Regions from separate parts of the Ensifer sp. SL37 genome, predicted to be linked through region 2. Evidence: riboswitches for the same ligand, from Rfam matches in the RefSeq annotation. Region 2 holds a riboswitch; each other region holds the start of a gene.

Region 1 (4,599 bases), 500 kb from region 2:
TGCAGCCGAGATCGTCTGCGAGCCGGCATACATGCCGGCGCCATAGCCGAGCGGCAGCCCGGCAATCAGCGCGCAGAGATAGGGAACGACGAGGCACAGCACCAGCACGGAGAGCGCAAAGGCGATCTGTTTCGGTCCATCGGTGCTCAAGCCCCGCACGAATTGCGGCCCGACGCCGTAGCCGACGGCGAAGAGGAAAATCAAAAACAGGGTGGATTTCAGGTCGCCGGAAACCTGGATACCCAGCTGTCCGATGAGAACGCCCGCAAGCAGCGTGGCGGTGACATTTCCAAGGTTGAACCCCGCGACCTTGATCGGACCGATGAGGAAGCCGATGCCGAGGGCGAGGAAGACGGCGACAGGCGGATAGGTCCGAAGCGTGTCGACGAAGAAATCAATGGGATTCACTGATGCTATTCCCCTCTGAAAGTTGAGTTGCCGTCACTTCATTTCGGGATCTGCGCGGCTAAGTTGAGCTTGTTTCCGAGGCTTGTCGATGCCCAATCTTAATCCCGGCAATTGTCGCTTCGGTCGTCGAAATTCTCAACGGGCATAGGGTTACGTGAGCGTAACGTATGTTACATTTCAGCGTTTTTGCTTGGGGTTGGGGATCGAGGCCGCCGCGATGTGTCGGTCGCATTCGATCGCAAGACCGCGGCACTGGCCCGGATCGCGATGGCACTTCAACTCTGGTGTTGTAATTCGTAACGTTATCTCCCAACGTGAAGCATGAGGCGTTTTCTCTTGGTTATGCTTGGAAAAGTTGCTGGGCACGGAACGGCGCGTCTTGCTGCTTGCGATAGGGGCGGCAGAACTTCGAGGGCTTGAGAAAAAAGCGGTGTCGTCTCCGCAAGGCGGCCGGTTCGTAAGGTGACGAGGAGGGGAAGCAATGATGGACGAGGTTATCCGAAGGCTCGGCGCACTTGGCGTTGAGCTCCCGACGCCGCCGAGGCCGCTCGGCGCCTACCGCGCGGTGATCGAGGCGGGTGAGATGCTTCATGTTTCGATGCAGGGGCCATTGCTGGACGGGCGCTTCGTGCATACGGGGCTGCTCGGGCGCGATGTGACCATCGACGAGGGGCGCAAGGCCGCAGAGTTGGCAGTGCTCAACGCGCTGGCGCAGATCCATGAGCATCTCGGCCGTTTCGAGCGTATTCGCCAGATCGTCCGGCTGGAGGGACATGTCGCCTGCACTGAGGATTTCCTGGAGCACCCGAAGGTCCTCGACGGTGCTTCCGAGCTTCTGGCGGCCGCCTTTGGCGAAAGGGCTGGCCATGTTCGCTCCGTCTGCGGCGTGCGCAACCTGCCGGGCAACGCCTCTGTCGCGGTGACGCTGACGGCCGAACTCTTGCCGCCGGAGTTCTGAGGTAGCACGGCACGTCTTTTAGCGGAAAGGTGGTCGCTATCGCGGGCGTCGGATTGTGTCCGGCGCCCAATTTTCGGCTTGCGCTACGTAATGTTATTTTATAACAAATCTCGCATGACGAAACGCCGCATGTTGATAGATCCCTCCCGCCTGTGTCGTGCGGTTGTCTCATCCGCCGATTCATGCGAGGAAGGCGTTGATGGTGCTGCGTCCGCGACAATGCGGAAGCGGCTGAAAAGGGAACACGGAACGGACGACCCTGATGGGGCCGAGACCGTGGCTGCCCCCGCAACTGTGAGCGGAAAGCGCATTCACACCATGTCACTGGTCGAAGACCGGGAAGACGTGGATGCGCCACGACCCGCGAGCCAGGAGACCTGCCATCGAACCGATCAACCACAACGGACGGGGTGTTCCGATGGAAAAGAACTGGCTTTCATACGACGGTTTTCCGTCCTCTTGCCGTTTCGCCATCTCTTGCCGTCAGTCCGGCGGAGGGCAGGAATGGCTGAGCCGAATTTCCGACAGCACAAGATAACGGTCTGCACCGATTGCCGCTTCACCGGCGGCCCATGCGTGCCCGGTGCCGAGCTGATCAAGCGGCTCAACCTGAGCATCGCAGCGCTCGGCGCACCGCTCGATCGCGACTTCTCGATCGCCGGAACGGTCTGCATGGCGGCCTGCACGCGGCCCTGCACCATCGCCTTCCAGGCAACGGGGAAGGCGACCTATCTCTTCGGCGACGTCTCGCCGGAAGAGGACATCGACGATCTCGTGCGCTTTGCCACAACCTATGCCGAGCGTGGCGATGGCATGACGCGGGCGGCGGAACGGCCGCGCGGGCTGAAAGGCAAGACGCTTGCCCGCATTCCCGCGGCGATGCTCGTCTCCGAAGATCTTGGCGGGCACTTCCAATGAGGTCGCGCAGAGGAACGAACCCATGAGCTGCAACGCGACGGGTGCAGCCCTCACGGTCGAGGGCCTTCGCTGGGGGCCGCGTTCGGGCCTGACGCTGGTCAACGACATCGGCTTTGCGATCGCGGCCGGCAGCCGGCTTGCGATCCTCGGGCCGAATGGCGCCGGCAAAACCTCGCTTCTGCGCTGCCTCTACCGGGCGGTGCAGCCGAATGCCGGCCGTGTTTCGGTCGATGGCGTCGATCTCTGGTCGATCTCGGCCCGCGAGGCGGCAAGGACAATCGCCGTCGTCTTGCAGGAGATGCCCGGCGATTTTCCCTTCAGCGTGCGCGACGTCGTGATGATGGGACGCATTCCGCGGCGGGAGGGCTTGAGCGGCTGGAACGATTTCGACCGCCAGCGGGTGCAGCATGCGCTCGCGCATCTCGATCTTGCCCATCTTGCCGGTCGCCAGTTCTCGACGCTTTCGGGCGGTGAGAAGCAGCGGGTGCTGATCGCCCGCGCGCTGGCACAGGAACCGCGCATCATCATCCTCGACGAGCCGACGAACCATCTCGACATCCGCCACCAGCTCGAAATCCTCGAGCTCTTGCAGACGCTGAAACTGACAATCGTCTCGACGCTGCACGACATCAATCTCGCCGCCGAGTTTGCGACAGATGTCGCGATCTTGACCGCCGGGCGGCTGACGGCCTTCGGCCCGCCCGAAGAGGTGCTCAGCCCCGGCGAGCTTTCGGCCGCCTTCGGCGTCACCGCCACCGTTCACAATGCCGCTGCCGGCGGCGCCCGCTTTTCCTTTTCACTTCCTCGACAGGGATCGATTTCATGAAGATCAATATTGCCCCATTTTCCCTTCTTTTCGTGCTTGCCGCCGCCACGCCGGCGCTGGCCTATCCGGTCACCGTCAAGAGCTGCAACCGCGAGGTGACCTTCGACGCGGCGCCGAAGCGCGCGATCGCCAACGACGTCAACCTGGTGGAGATGATGCTGGCGCTGAGGCTCCAGGACCGCATGGTCGGCTATACCGGCGTCTCCGGCTGGAAGACGCTGGACGAGAAGCTGCGCGAAGGCGTCAAGGAACTGCCGGAGCTTTCGGAGAAATATCCGACCAAGGAAGTGCTGCTCAACGCCGATGCCGATTTCCTCTTTGCCGGCTGGAACTACGGCATGAAGGTCGGCGGCGAGGTCACGCCCGAGACATTGGCGCCCTTCAAGATCGGCGTCTACGAGCTGACCGAATCCTGCATCCACGTGATGGCCAAGCAGAAGCCTGATATGAACGACATGTTCGTCGATCTTCTCAATCTCGGCCGCATCTTCGGCGTCGATGACCTTGCCCCCAAGTTTTATCCAGTTTTGAGTTTGCTCCAGCGGTTTTGGGTTGCTGTATTGGGGGCGGTAGCGGCGGGTTGCGGTGCGGAGCCATTCCGGCTGCGCAGCACCGCATCACGTCGCGGGTTGATTGTCTGAGCGAACTCGGCAGGTGTCATCCAGCCGAGTCCAGAGTGTGGTCGATGATCGTTGTAATCGCTGCGCCAGTTTGAAAGCGCCGATCGAGCATGGGCCAGTGACGAGAAGAGCGTCTCATTCAAGAGCTCGTCGCGCAGCCGCCCATTGAAGCTTTCGATGAAGGCGTTCTGGATCGGCTTGCCCGGCGCGATGTAGTGCCAATCCGCCTTGCTCCGATCCGTCCATTGCAGGATCGCGTTACTGGTGAACTCACTGCCATTGTCGCTGACGATCATCTTCGGCTTGCCTCGTCCCTCGATGATCCGATCCAGCTCACGGGCGACCCGCAGGCCGGAGAGCGACGTGTCGGCGACGAGAGCCAGGCATTCCCTGGTGCAATCGTCGACGACCGTCAGAATCCGGAACCTGCGGCCATCGGTGAGTTGATCCGACACGAAGTCCAGTGACCAGCGATCATTGGCGGCAAGCGGGATCAGCATCGGTGCTCGTGTGCCTATCGCTCGTTTCCGACCGCCGCGCTTGCGCACCGTCAGCTTCTCTTCCCGATAGAGCCGGAAGAGCCGCTTGTGGTTCACAAGGTGACCCTCACGCCTGAGCAGCACATGAAGGCGTCGATATCCAAAGCGGCGGCGTTCATGCGCCAGCGCCTTCATCCGCTCGCGAAGGTCATGGTCATCGCTGCGCCTGGTTTCGTAACGGATCATCATCCGGCAAAAGCCGATGGCTTTACACGCCCGCCGTTCGCTCATCTGGTGGTGATCCATCAGATGAGCGACAGCTTTCCGCCTTGCTGCGGGCGTCACCACTTCTTTCCCAAAAGGTCTTTCAAGGCCGCATTGTCGAGCATC
Region 2 (4,599 bases):
GCGCGTCATTCATCGGCACGTTGAAGACAATGGTCACCAGCAGCACGCCAACGACATAGGCAATGCCACCGGCGGCAAGCCACCACCTGCCCTCGCCCCCCGAGATGAAGGCGACGACGACGAGCGCCAGGGCGAGCAGCGCCGTGCCCATGAAGGCGCTGAGGAAGATCGGGTTCTGGATCACGACATTGATGGCGTTCATCGCGGCGATCCCCTGCTCCGGCGGCAGCCGCGACAGGGCCTGCATGATGCAGACCGAGAAGATGAAGAAAAGCCCGGCCATCAGGCCGGAACCGATCGCGGCGGCAAACGCCAGAGCGGGGATCAGCGGGATCATGCGGCAAGACTCCAAACACCAGTTGCTGCGGTTTCCCGGGCGTAATCGGCAAAGTCGCGCGGACGCCGCCCAAGCACGCGCTCGACATCGGACGTCATGCTGGAATTGCGTCCGTCGAGCACCGAGGTGAAGAGATAGCGGATGAGTTCGACATAGTCATCCGGCACGCCGTCCGCCTTGAGATGCGCTGCGAAGTCGGAAACCGGAATGGCCTGATAAGAGATCCGACGGTTGGCGGCCGCGGCGATCTCGGCGACGGCCTGGGCAAAGGTCATCAGGCGCGGGCCGGTCAAGGCATAGACCTTGCCGATATGCGCATCGTCCAGAAGGGCCTCAACCGCCACGTCGGCAATGTCGTCGCAACTGACGAAGGGCTCGGTAACCTCGTCCACCGGCAGGAAGACCGAACCACTCACCACGCCGTCGGCCAGGAAGCCTTCGTCGAAGTTCTCGAAGAACCAGCTGCCCCGGATGACCGTCCAGTCGGCGCCGGAAGCCTGCAGCGCACGCTCGGAGGCTTCCGCCTCGTCCTCGCCGCGGCCCGACAGGAGCACCAGCCGTTTGATGCCGGAGCGAACGGCAAGACTCGAGAACTTGGCGATGACGTCGACGGCGCCCGGCACCGCCAGATCGGGCTGGTAGCAGACATAGATGCGATCGACATTTTCAAGGGCGGGCGTCCAGGTCGCCTCATCCGTCCAATCGAAGGAAGGCGACGCCGAACGGGCGCCGATGCGGACCGCTATGCCCCGCTCCCGAAGGCGATCGGCCACCCGCCGCCCCGTCTTGCCGGTACCGCCCAAAACCAGTGTGACTTTCTGAGACATCGTTTCCTCCTGAGGTTCCACCAACAAACATGAGCATCTCTCACATTTGCAAATGTGATAAATCCTCGTATTTTAAGAGTCAAGTCAAAATGTGAGCATTACTCATGATTCCAGATGCAAGTCCCGCCACGCTTCCCGCTGACGACGAGCCTGCGCTGCGCCGGACGCCGAGCCAGAAGCGCAGCCGCGAGCGCGTCGAGCAGATCCTTGCCTGCGCGACGGCGCTCATCCAGGAGAAGGGCAGCGACGCCATGCGCATGAGCGAAGTCGCTGAAAAGGCGGGGATTTCGATCGGCTCGCTGTATCAGTACTTTCCCGACAAGGCGGCAATCGTGCGCACGCTGGCCGAGCGCTACAATGCGGTCTGCAACGAGTGCATCGCGGCCGAACTGGCCAAGGTCACGTCGATAGCCGAACTGCGCGACGCCTTCTCGCTGCTGTTCGACATCTACTACGACATGTTCCTCGCCGAGCCGGTCATGCGCGACATCTGGTCGGCGATGCAGGCCGACAAGGCGCTGCGCGAGATCGATCTTGCGCAAAGCCGCGCCGGCGGAAAGCTGCTTGCCGATGTCTGGGCCCGCCTTGTGCCGGAGACGCCGCGCGAAGAGATCGACAGCGCCGCCTTCCTGATCATGCATCTCGGCGACTGCACCATGCGACTTGCAGTCTCGGTCGACCGGGCCGAGGGTGACCAGCTCGTCGAAGCCTACAAACGCATGACCATCAAGGATTTTGTCGCGGATGGACCGCGCGGCGGCGCGCACTCAATTGACAACTCCATGACACAATCCTAATCATCTGGGATCGATTGGTTCCCGGGACGCGAACGTGTTTCGGGAGTAAACGGGAATGTGACGGATGGACCCAAGCTGGGCATTCAAATCACGGCCGACCCCGCGACTGTAGAGCGACGTCGATCCACCGTTCCGGGGCGATCCGGAAGAAGCCACTGGCAAGACCGCGAGAGGGCGGCCGAGCTGGGAAGGCGAGGCAGATCGAGGGCATCGAGCCCAACGCCGTGAGCCAGGAAACCTGCCACTCGATACGGGCATAGGGCCCAACCGGGAATTTCCCGATGCCATCACGGAGGTTGTCATGGCTACGTCTACCATTTCGAGCACCCCGCTCTCCCTCAGCGATCGTCTGACCGCTGGCGTCATTGCGCTCTTCATCGGCGCATTCCTCGTCTTTGGCGCCGGCCTTGCCAACTCGGCAGTGCTGCACGACACGGCGCACGACACCCGCCACTCCTACGGCTTTCCCTGCCACTGACCGATGCGCCGGAACGTGACCAACGTTCCGCATCGAACAATCTGCGGACCTGAACGCATCCGGCCCGAGCCGGATGGAGGCCTGCGTGCATCCCGGTTTTTCCGGCGCGCGAAGGCCATCCGCAGCATAGGGAAAATGGGAAGGCTCAAGGACCACGCCACAGGGCGTGGCTTTTGTCGTTATCGAGGGATTTCAAGATGATTGTCAGAACGCTTCTGGCCGCGATCGTGGCTGGATTGATTGCCGGTGTCTTCATGACCGGCGCCCAGGAACTGCGCGTCACACCGCTGATCCTGCATGCAGAAGAATTCGAAGGCGAGGCACCGGCCGCTACCGAACAGCCCGCCGCCCAGCCGGGTGCGGCACAGCCGGCCGCAGAAAACCACGACCAGCATTCGTCGCTCAAAGCCGTGTCGCCGTTCGGCGCCTTTCTCGACGCTTTGTCGCCGATCACCCCGGCCTATGCCCATGAGGGCGAGCATGAGGAAGGCGGCATCATGTTCGGCATGAGCCGCTTCTCCGGCACGCTGATGGCGAACCTCGTCACAGGTTCCGGCTTCGGCCTGCTGCTCGCCGGCGTCAGCCTGGTGATCGGCTACCCGATCACGCTCAGGAACGGCGCGCTGTGGGGCGCCTGCGGCTGGCTTGCGGTGCACATGCTGCCGGCGATCGGTCTGCCGCCGGAACTGCCGGGCTTTCCGGCAGCCGAACTCGGCGACCGCCAGACCTGGTGGCTGGTGACCGTGGCGCTCTCCGCCGTCGGCCTCTATCTCGTCGTCCTGCGCGAGGAGATCGTCTCCAAGGTCGCAGGCCTGGTGCTGATCGCAGCACCCCATGTCTACGGGGCGCCGCAGCCGCTCGATATCACCAGCAACGTTCCGGCCGTGCTCGGCGCCGAGTTTGCGGTTGCCGCACTCGCCACCACGCTTGCCTTCTGGATCGTGCTCGGCGTCGTCTCCGGCTTCATCAACGAGCGCTTCGTCAAGGCACAGTGATCACTGATCACAGATCGTCAGCAAAGCGACGGCGGGGTTCAGGTCCCGCCGTTTTGCATGAGATGCGCCGCCAGCCGCGCGCGGCGATCTTCCGGCTCCAGCAGCACGCAAGTGTCGCAGAACCTGCCCCCTTCCGTCTTGAAGTAGAGACAGCAGCCGCAACGGATCCGATACTGGCGCGACAGCTCAGCGCCGCTTGCCGGATCGAGAGCCGCGATCTGCTCGTAGCAGAGCTCCTCTGAGTAGAGCCGCGAACCCGGTCGTTTGACGATCGCCAGCGCCTCGGCCATGCCGCGCGCCTCGTCGCCGATCGCGCGGCCGATTTCCAGGAACGCGCCGGCCAGGGCATCGGCCGCGAGCCGCCATTGCGCCCCGCTCGACAGCCCTGCTCGCGCTTTCAGAACCGCAACGACGGGTGCCAGATGGGCGATGAAGCCCTGTTCGAATGCGCTGACGCCTTCGCCACCCTGGCGCTCCGTGGCCGGCGGATGCAGGCGAAAATGATAGCGCTTGCCCGCGACCTCGACGCCACGGTGAAGCCGCGTCCAATCCTCGAAACGAATGCCGGCCACCTCCGCCTGCAACCCGGCGCCGAGATGGAACGCGCCAAGGACCACGCTCAGCTGGCGGCTATAGAAGGCGATCAGATGCGCCGCCCGGATCCGGTCGGTCATGCCGACCCCGAAGAAATCCTGATAGGCGAGCCCCGCCTCAAGGCCAGCGCTGCCCGCAGCCCAGAAGTCGCCCGGCGCGCTGAAATCACTGGCCGCCGGCCCGAGCGAGACGGCAGCCTCGGGAAACTGGGTACGCAGATGGTCGGCGACGGCCAGCGCCTGCGGCGCAAACGCCGCGGTCTCCGCTGTCGGCCGGTGGTCGTTCAAGCGCATGCCGTCTCCGTCGTCCATTCTCATCCTCTGGCGCGGGATGCGGGCGGATTACCACACGCGCCTTCCCCCTCCTGCAGCCAGCCACCGTCGAAGCCCGCCCGTTCAAGGCCGAGGCGGATCGCCGGCATGCTGCGCATCAGCGCCCAGCTAAGGCCGCTTTGCCAGTTCTCGATCATCATGACAACGAGGCCCTGGTCAAGACCGACGACCCGCGCATCGATCCAGCCCTCCGGGCCTACGCCGGCGGCCAGGCTCGGGTTAAAGCCGCCGGGAAAGCG
Region 3 (4,599 bases), on a different contig from region 2:
CTTCTTCTGCCGCCTGGTGCTTTGCGGATAGACGAGCCAATAGGCGCGGCCGTCGCGCACCACGTGCTCGAACGGCCGGATGAGCCTGCCGCTCTTCAGTTCATCCATCAGGAAGGTTGAGACGGCAATCGCAATGCCGTGATCCGCCAGGATTGTGGCGACATCCATCGCCTGGACGTCGAAGATCAATTCGGTGCCGTTGCTTGCCGGCGGTTCGACGCCGGTTTCGATCATCCATCGCCGCCACCAGCTGGCGTTGCCGAAACGCCGGACCCTCAGAACGTCGGCGGGCTCCTTGAGCTGGTGCTTCTCCAGGAAGGAGGGCGTGCAGACAGGCACGTAATCGAGCGGAAACAAAGGAAAGACATCGTTGCCCGGCCAGTCGCCGGCGCCGCTGCGCACCGCGAGATCGACGGCGTCGCGCTTGAAGTCGACCAGCTCGGTCGACATGTGCACCCTGATGCTGATATTGGGATGCGCGGTCTGAAACGAGGCGAGGCGCTGGCCGAGCCAGCTCGAAACGACGGTCGGGAGCACGGAGATGTGCAGGTGATGCTCGGTCTTGTCGGCGATCTCCGAGAAGGCTGCCCCTAAGAGATCGATCGCTTCGGTCACCTTCGGCGCCAACTGCCGCCCGGCGCCAGTCAATCGCACCTCGCGCGGAAGCCGGACGAACAGCGGCGCGCCGATGCGATCTTCCAACAGCCGGATCTGATAGCTGACGGCCGCCTGCGTCATGCTGAGCTCTTCGGCGGCGCGGGTGAAACTCAGGTGCCTGGCGGCGGCCTCAAAAGCGCGCACCGCACTCATGGGAGGAATCTTGCTCATGGAACTGAGATAAGCATTCTTTATGCCAGCATGCGAGAAATCGCTTTGCGCGAAACGGCAAAAACCCTCACTTTTTTCGCGAACACACGACCTTTTAGAGAAGTGAGGATAGCAATGCTTAGCGCAATGCGATCAACGATTTACTATGTTCTGAACTGGGCCGATAAGACCCTCAGCCCCTCCGTTGCCATCGATACCTTCAACGAGTTCCAGCTCCGGGATATCGGCTTGACGCGGGACCAGGAGCACATTCGCCCGCGCATCGGCGATACAGCCGATCCGTGGCACTGGCCCGAGGAAGAGGCCTCATCCGTGCCGCAAACCTCGGCAGGCTGCAAGGGCGCGAGCAAGCCACGGGCCATGGCAGTCTCGCCGCGTGCGCAACCCGGCGAAAACAAGGACGTCAGCATCCTGCTCTGCGATTGAGCGAGTGCCGAGACGCGACGGGCCTGGATCGCCTAGTGCAGCATCCGGCCCGCGTGATGGCTCCATCGAAATTTCTCCCCAAAACCCTGCGAGCGCTGCGGCGCTTGTTGCCGTTTCGGCGGCGAGACGAAGCCCCCGACGGAGAGCCGTTTCAAAGCGCCGTTTACTCTCCGTTATCCACACTGCAAAAGAAAAGACCCTCCGCACGGGCCGTCCGGCACCTCACACCTATTGACGCAGATTTGCGATGAACTACTATATCTAGTGTTCGAGGTTCTTCCGATTCGCAAGGATTGGGAGCTAAGACGGGAATACGGTGCGCCGGCGAGTTTCCGCTGAGGCTATGCCGTAGCTGCCCCCGCAACTGTAGACGGCGAGCGACTGTCCGGATTTGGACCACTGAGGCATGAGGCCTCGGGAAGGTCGGGATGGAAGCTTTGACCCGTAAGCCAGGAGACCTGCCTCGATCACCAAACGTCCACGGGCGGGGTGTCCGGAGGGGTTGAGTGCGTGGCAGGATGAGCCTGCCCGATCGTCTCGACGTCTCCCCGGCAGCCCGTCGAAAGCTTCGGGGTGAAGTCATGCCAGTTTCTTCCAGTTCAGATCCACCTTCTGCGGACGGGTGCGCGTTGTTGCGCGCCTGATCGAAAGGCCGCGCCTTGAAAACCCGCATCCGCGGAATTCCTGAGCGCCCGACCAAAACGAGCCGGCCCGGTTGCGTAACCGACCTTGGGCCAGCTTGACGACGTCAACTCCGGTCGAGTCGACCGGGGAGCGATGTTTCGTGTCCAATCGCCAACACCACGGTTCGCGTTCGCGCGATCCGACGACTTTTTGCGCCCATTTGCCAGACCCTCACGAGGAACCCATGTCGATCACCGTCTACAGCAAACCAGCCTGCGTCCAATGCACCGCCACAACCCGCGCGCTCGACCGCCAAGGCATCGATTATCGCATCGTCGATATCTCCGAGGATTCCGATGCATTCGCGCTGGTGCAGGGTCTTGGCTATCGGCAGGTCCCGGTCGTCGTCGCCGGCGAGCGGCATTGGGCGGGTTTCCGCCCGGACATGATCAGCGCGCTTTCCTGAAGGACGCGGGCGATGGGCCTGATCGTCTATTTTTCCAGTCGCTCGGAAAACACCCATCGCTTCGTCGAAAAGCTCGGCCTTCGCGCCGCCCGCATACCGCTCAGGGAAAGTATGGACGCACTTACGGTCGCAGAGCCCTATGTGCTGATCGTGCCGACCTATTGCGGCGACGATGGCCGCGGGGCGGTGCCGAAGCAGGTCATCCGCTTCTTGAACGACGCGGGCAACCGCTCTCACATCCGCGGCGTGATCGCAGCGGGCAACAGCAATTTCGGCGCGACCTACGGGATCGCCGGCGACGTGATTTCGGCCAAGTGCCGGGTACCCTATCTCTACCGGTTCGAGCTGCTCGGGACCGACGAGGACGTCGCCAATGTCAAAAACGGGATGGAACGATTTTGGACGTCACGACACTCGAACGCCCCTTGAAGGCGACGGAAGCAGCGCTCGACTATCATGCGCTGAACGCAATGCTGAACCTCTATGACGAAGAGGGACGGATCCAGCTCGACAAGGACCGGCAGGCGGCGAAACAGTACTTCCTCCAGCACGTCAACCAGAACACGGTGTTCTTCCATAACCTCCGGGAAAAACTCGATTATCTGGTGACCGAGGGCTATTACGAGCAGGAAGTGCTGGACCAGTATTCCTTCAACTTCGTGCGCGATCTCTACGATCATGCCTATTCAAAGAAGTTCCGCTTTCCGACCTTCCTCGGGGCGTTCAAATACTACACGTCCTATACGCTGAAGACCTTCGACGGAAAGCGCTACCTGGAACGCTACGAAGACCGTGTCTGCATGGTGGCGATGGCCTTGGCGCGCGGCAACGAGGGGCTTGCCCGCGATCTCGTCGACGAGATCATCTCCGGCCGCTTCCAGCCGGCAACGCCGACTTTCCTCAACGCCGGCAAGAAGAGCCGCGGCGAGCTCGTCTCCTGCTTTCTGCTCCGGATCGAGGACAACATGGAGAGTATCGGCCGCGCCATCAATTCGGCGCTGCAGCTTTCCAAGCGCGGTGGCGGCGTGGCGCTGTCGCTCACCAACATCCGCGAGATGGGCGCGCCGATCAAGCAGATCGAGAACCAGTCATCCGGCGTCATCCCGGTCATGAAGCTGCTCGAAGACAGTTTCTCTTACGCCAACCAACTGGGCGCGCGCCAGGGAGCCGGTGCTGTCTACCTGCACGCCCACCACCCCGACATCATGCGCTTCCTCGATACCAAGCGCGAAAACGCCGACGAGAAGATCCGCATCAAGACGCTGTCGCTCGGCGTCGTCATCCCCGACATCACCTTCGAGCTCGCCCGCAACAACGAGGACATGTATCTGTTCTCACCCTATGACGTGGAGCAGGTCTATGGCGTGCCCCTCACCGAGATTTCGGTGACCGAGAAGTACCGCGAGATGGTCGAGGATGCCCGCATCCGCAAGCGCAAGATCAAGGCGCGCGACTTCTTCCAGATCATCGCCGAGATCCAGTTCGAGAGCGGTTATCCCTACATCATGTTCGAAGACACGGTGAACCGGGCAAACCCGATCGCCGGGCGCATCACCATGAGCAATCTCTGCTCGGAAATCCTGCAGGTGAGCGAGGCGAGCGCGTTCAACGACGACCTCTCCTACAAGCACATGGGCAAGGACATCTCCTGCAATCTCGGTTCGCTGAACATTGCCGCTGCCATGGACAGCCCGGATTTTGGCCAGACGATCGAAACCTCGATCCGCGCCCTCACCGCCGTCTCCGAAATGAGCCACATCTCGTCCGTGCCCTCGATCGAAAAGGGCAACGACGACAGCCACGCGATCGGCCTCGGGCAGATGAACCTGCACGGCTATCTCGCCCGCGAGCGCATTTATTATGGCTCCGAGGAAGGCATCGATTTCACCAACATCTATTTCTACACGGTGACCTATCACGCCATCCGCGCGTCGAACCGGCTGGCGGTCGAGAAGGGCAAGAGCTTCGCCGGCTTCGAAAACTCGAAATATGCGTCGGGTGACTATTTCGACAAATACACTGAGACCGAATGGCTGCCGGCGACCGAAAAGGTGAAAGACCTATTCGAGCAGGCGGGAATATCCATCCCGACGCAGGAAGACTGGCTGGAGTTGAAACGGGCGGTGATAGCTGGCGGCCTCTACAACCAGAACCTCCAGGCCGTGCCGCCGACGGGCTCGATCTCCTACATCAACCACTCCACTTCCTCGATCCACCCGATCGTCTCGAAGATCGAGATCCGCAAGGAGGGCAAG

What was found. A riboswitch is a leader RNA that binds a small molecule or an ion and turns the genes downstream of it on or off. The one in region 2 is predicted to bind cobalamin.
Region 1: it holds a riboswitch for cobalamin, as region 2 does, so the genes downstream of both, OVA00_RS27615 (DUF1636 family protein) here and OVA00_RS25045 (CbtB domain-containing protein) in region 2, are expected to answer to the same signal.
Region 3: it holds a riboswitch for cobalamin, as region 2 does, so the genes downstream of both, nrdH (glutaredoxin-like protein NrdH) here and OVA00_RS25045 (CbtB domain-containing protein) in region 2, are expected to answer to the same signal.

The regions. Positions count from the first base shown of each region.
Region 1 covers NZ_JAPPRN010000006.1:3,169,731-3,174,329, forward strand. Annotated here, with positions in the region: gene aspT (aspartate-alanine antiporter) at 1-408, opposite strand, end outside; gene OVA00_RS27610 (RidA family protein) at 890-1,366, shown strand; cobalamin riboswitch at 1,550-1,765, shown strand; gene OVA00_RS27615 (DUF1636 family protein) at 1,871-2,284, shown strand; gene OVA00_RS27620 (ABC transporter ATP-binding protein) at 2,307-3,110, shown strand; partial or broken gene OVA00_RS27625 (ABC transporter substrate-binding protein) at 3,107-3,619, shown strand; one part of gene OVA00_RS27630 (IS3 family transposase) at 3,628-4,568, opposite strand; one part of gene OVA00_RS27630 (IS3 family transposase) at 4,568-4,599, opposite strand, start outside.
Region 2 covers NZ_JAPPRN010000006.1:2,668,339-2,672,937, reverse strand. Annotated here, with positions in the region: gene OVA00_RS25060 (anthrone oxygenase family protein) at 1-337, opposite strand, end outside; gene OVA00_RS25055 (NAD(P)H-binding protein) at 334-1,164, opposite strand; gene OVA00_RS25050 (TetR/AcrR family transcriptional regulator) at 1,269-1,961, shown strand; cobalamin riboswitch at 1,960-2,221, shown strand; gene OVA00_RS25045 (CbtB domain-containing protein) at 2,263-2,439, shown strand; gene OVA00_RS25040 (CbtA family protein) at 2,637-3,434, shown strand; gene OVA00_RS25035 (ferric iron reductase) at 3,473-4,321, opposite strand; gene OVA00_RS25030 (glucoamylase family protein) at 4,342-4,599, opposite strand, start outside.
Region 3 covers NZ_JAPPRN010000001.1:1,136,163-1,140,761, reverse strand. Annotated here, with positions in the region: gene OVA00_RS05190 (LysR substrate-binding domain-containing protein) at 1-828, opposite strand, end outside; gene OVA00_RS05185 (hypothetical protein) at 955-1,254, shown strand; cobalamin riboswitch at 1,509-1,734, shown strand; gene nrdH (glutaredoxin-like protein NrdH) at 2,123-2,344, shown strand; gene nrdI (class Ib ribonucleoside-diphosphate reductase assembly flavoprotein NrdI) at 2,357-2,773, shown strand; gene nrdE (class 1b ribonucleoside-diphosphate reductase subunit alpha) at 2,743-4,599, shown strand, end outside.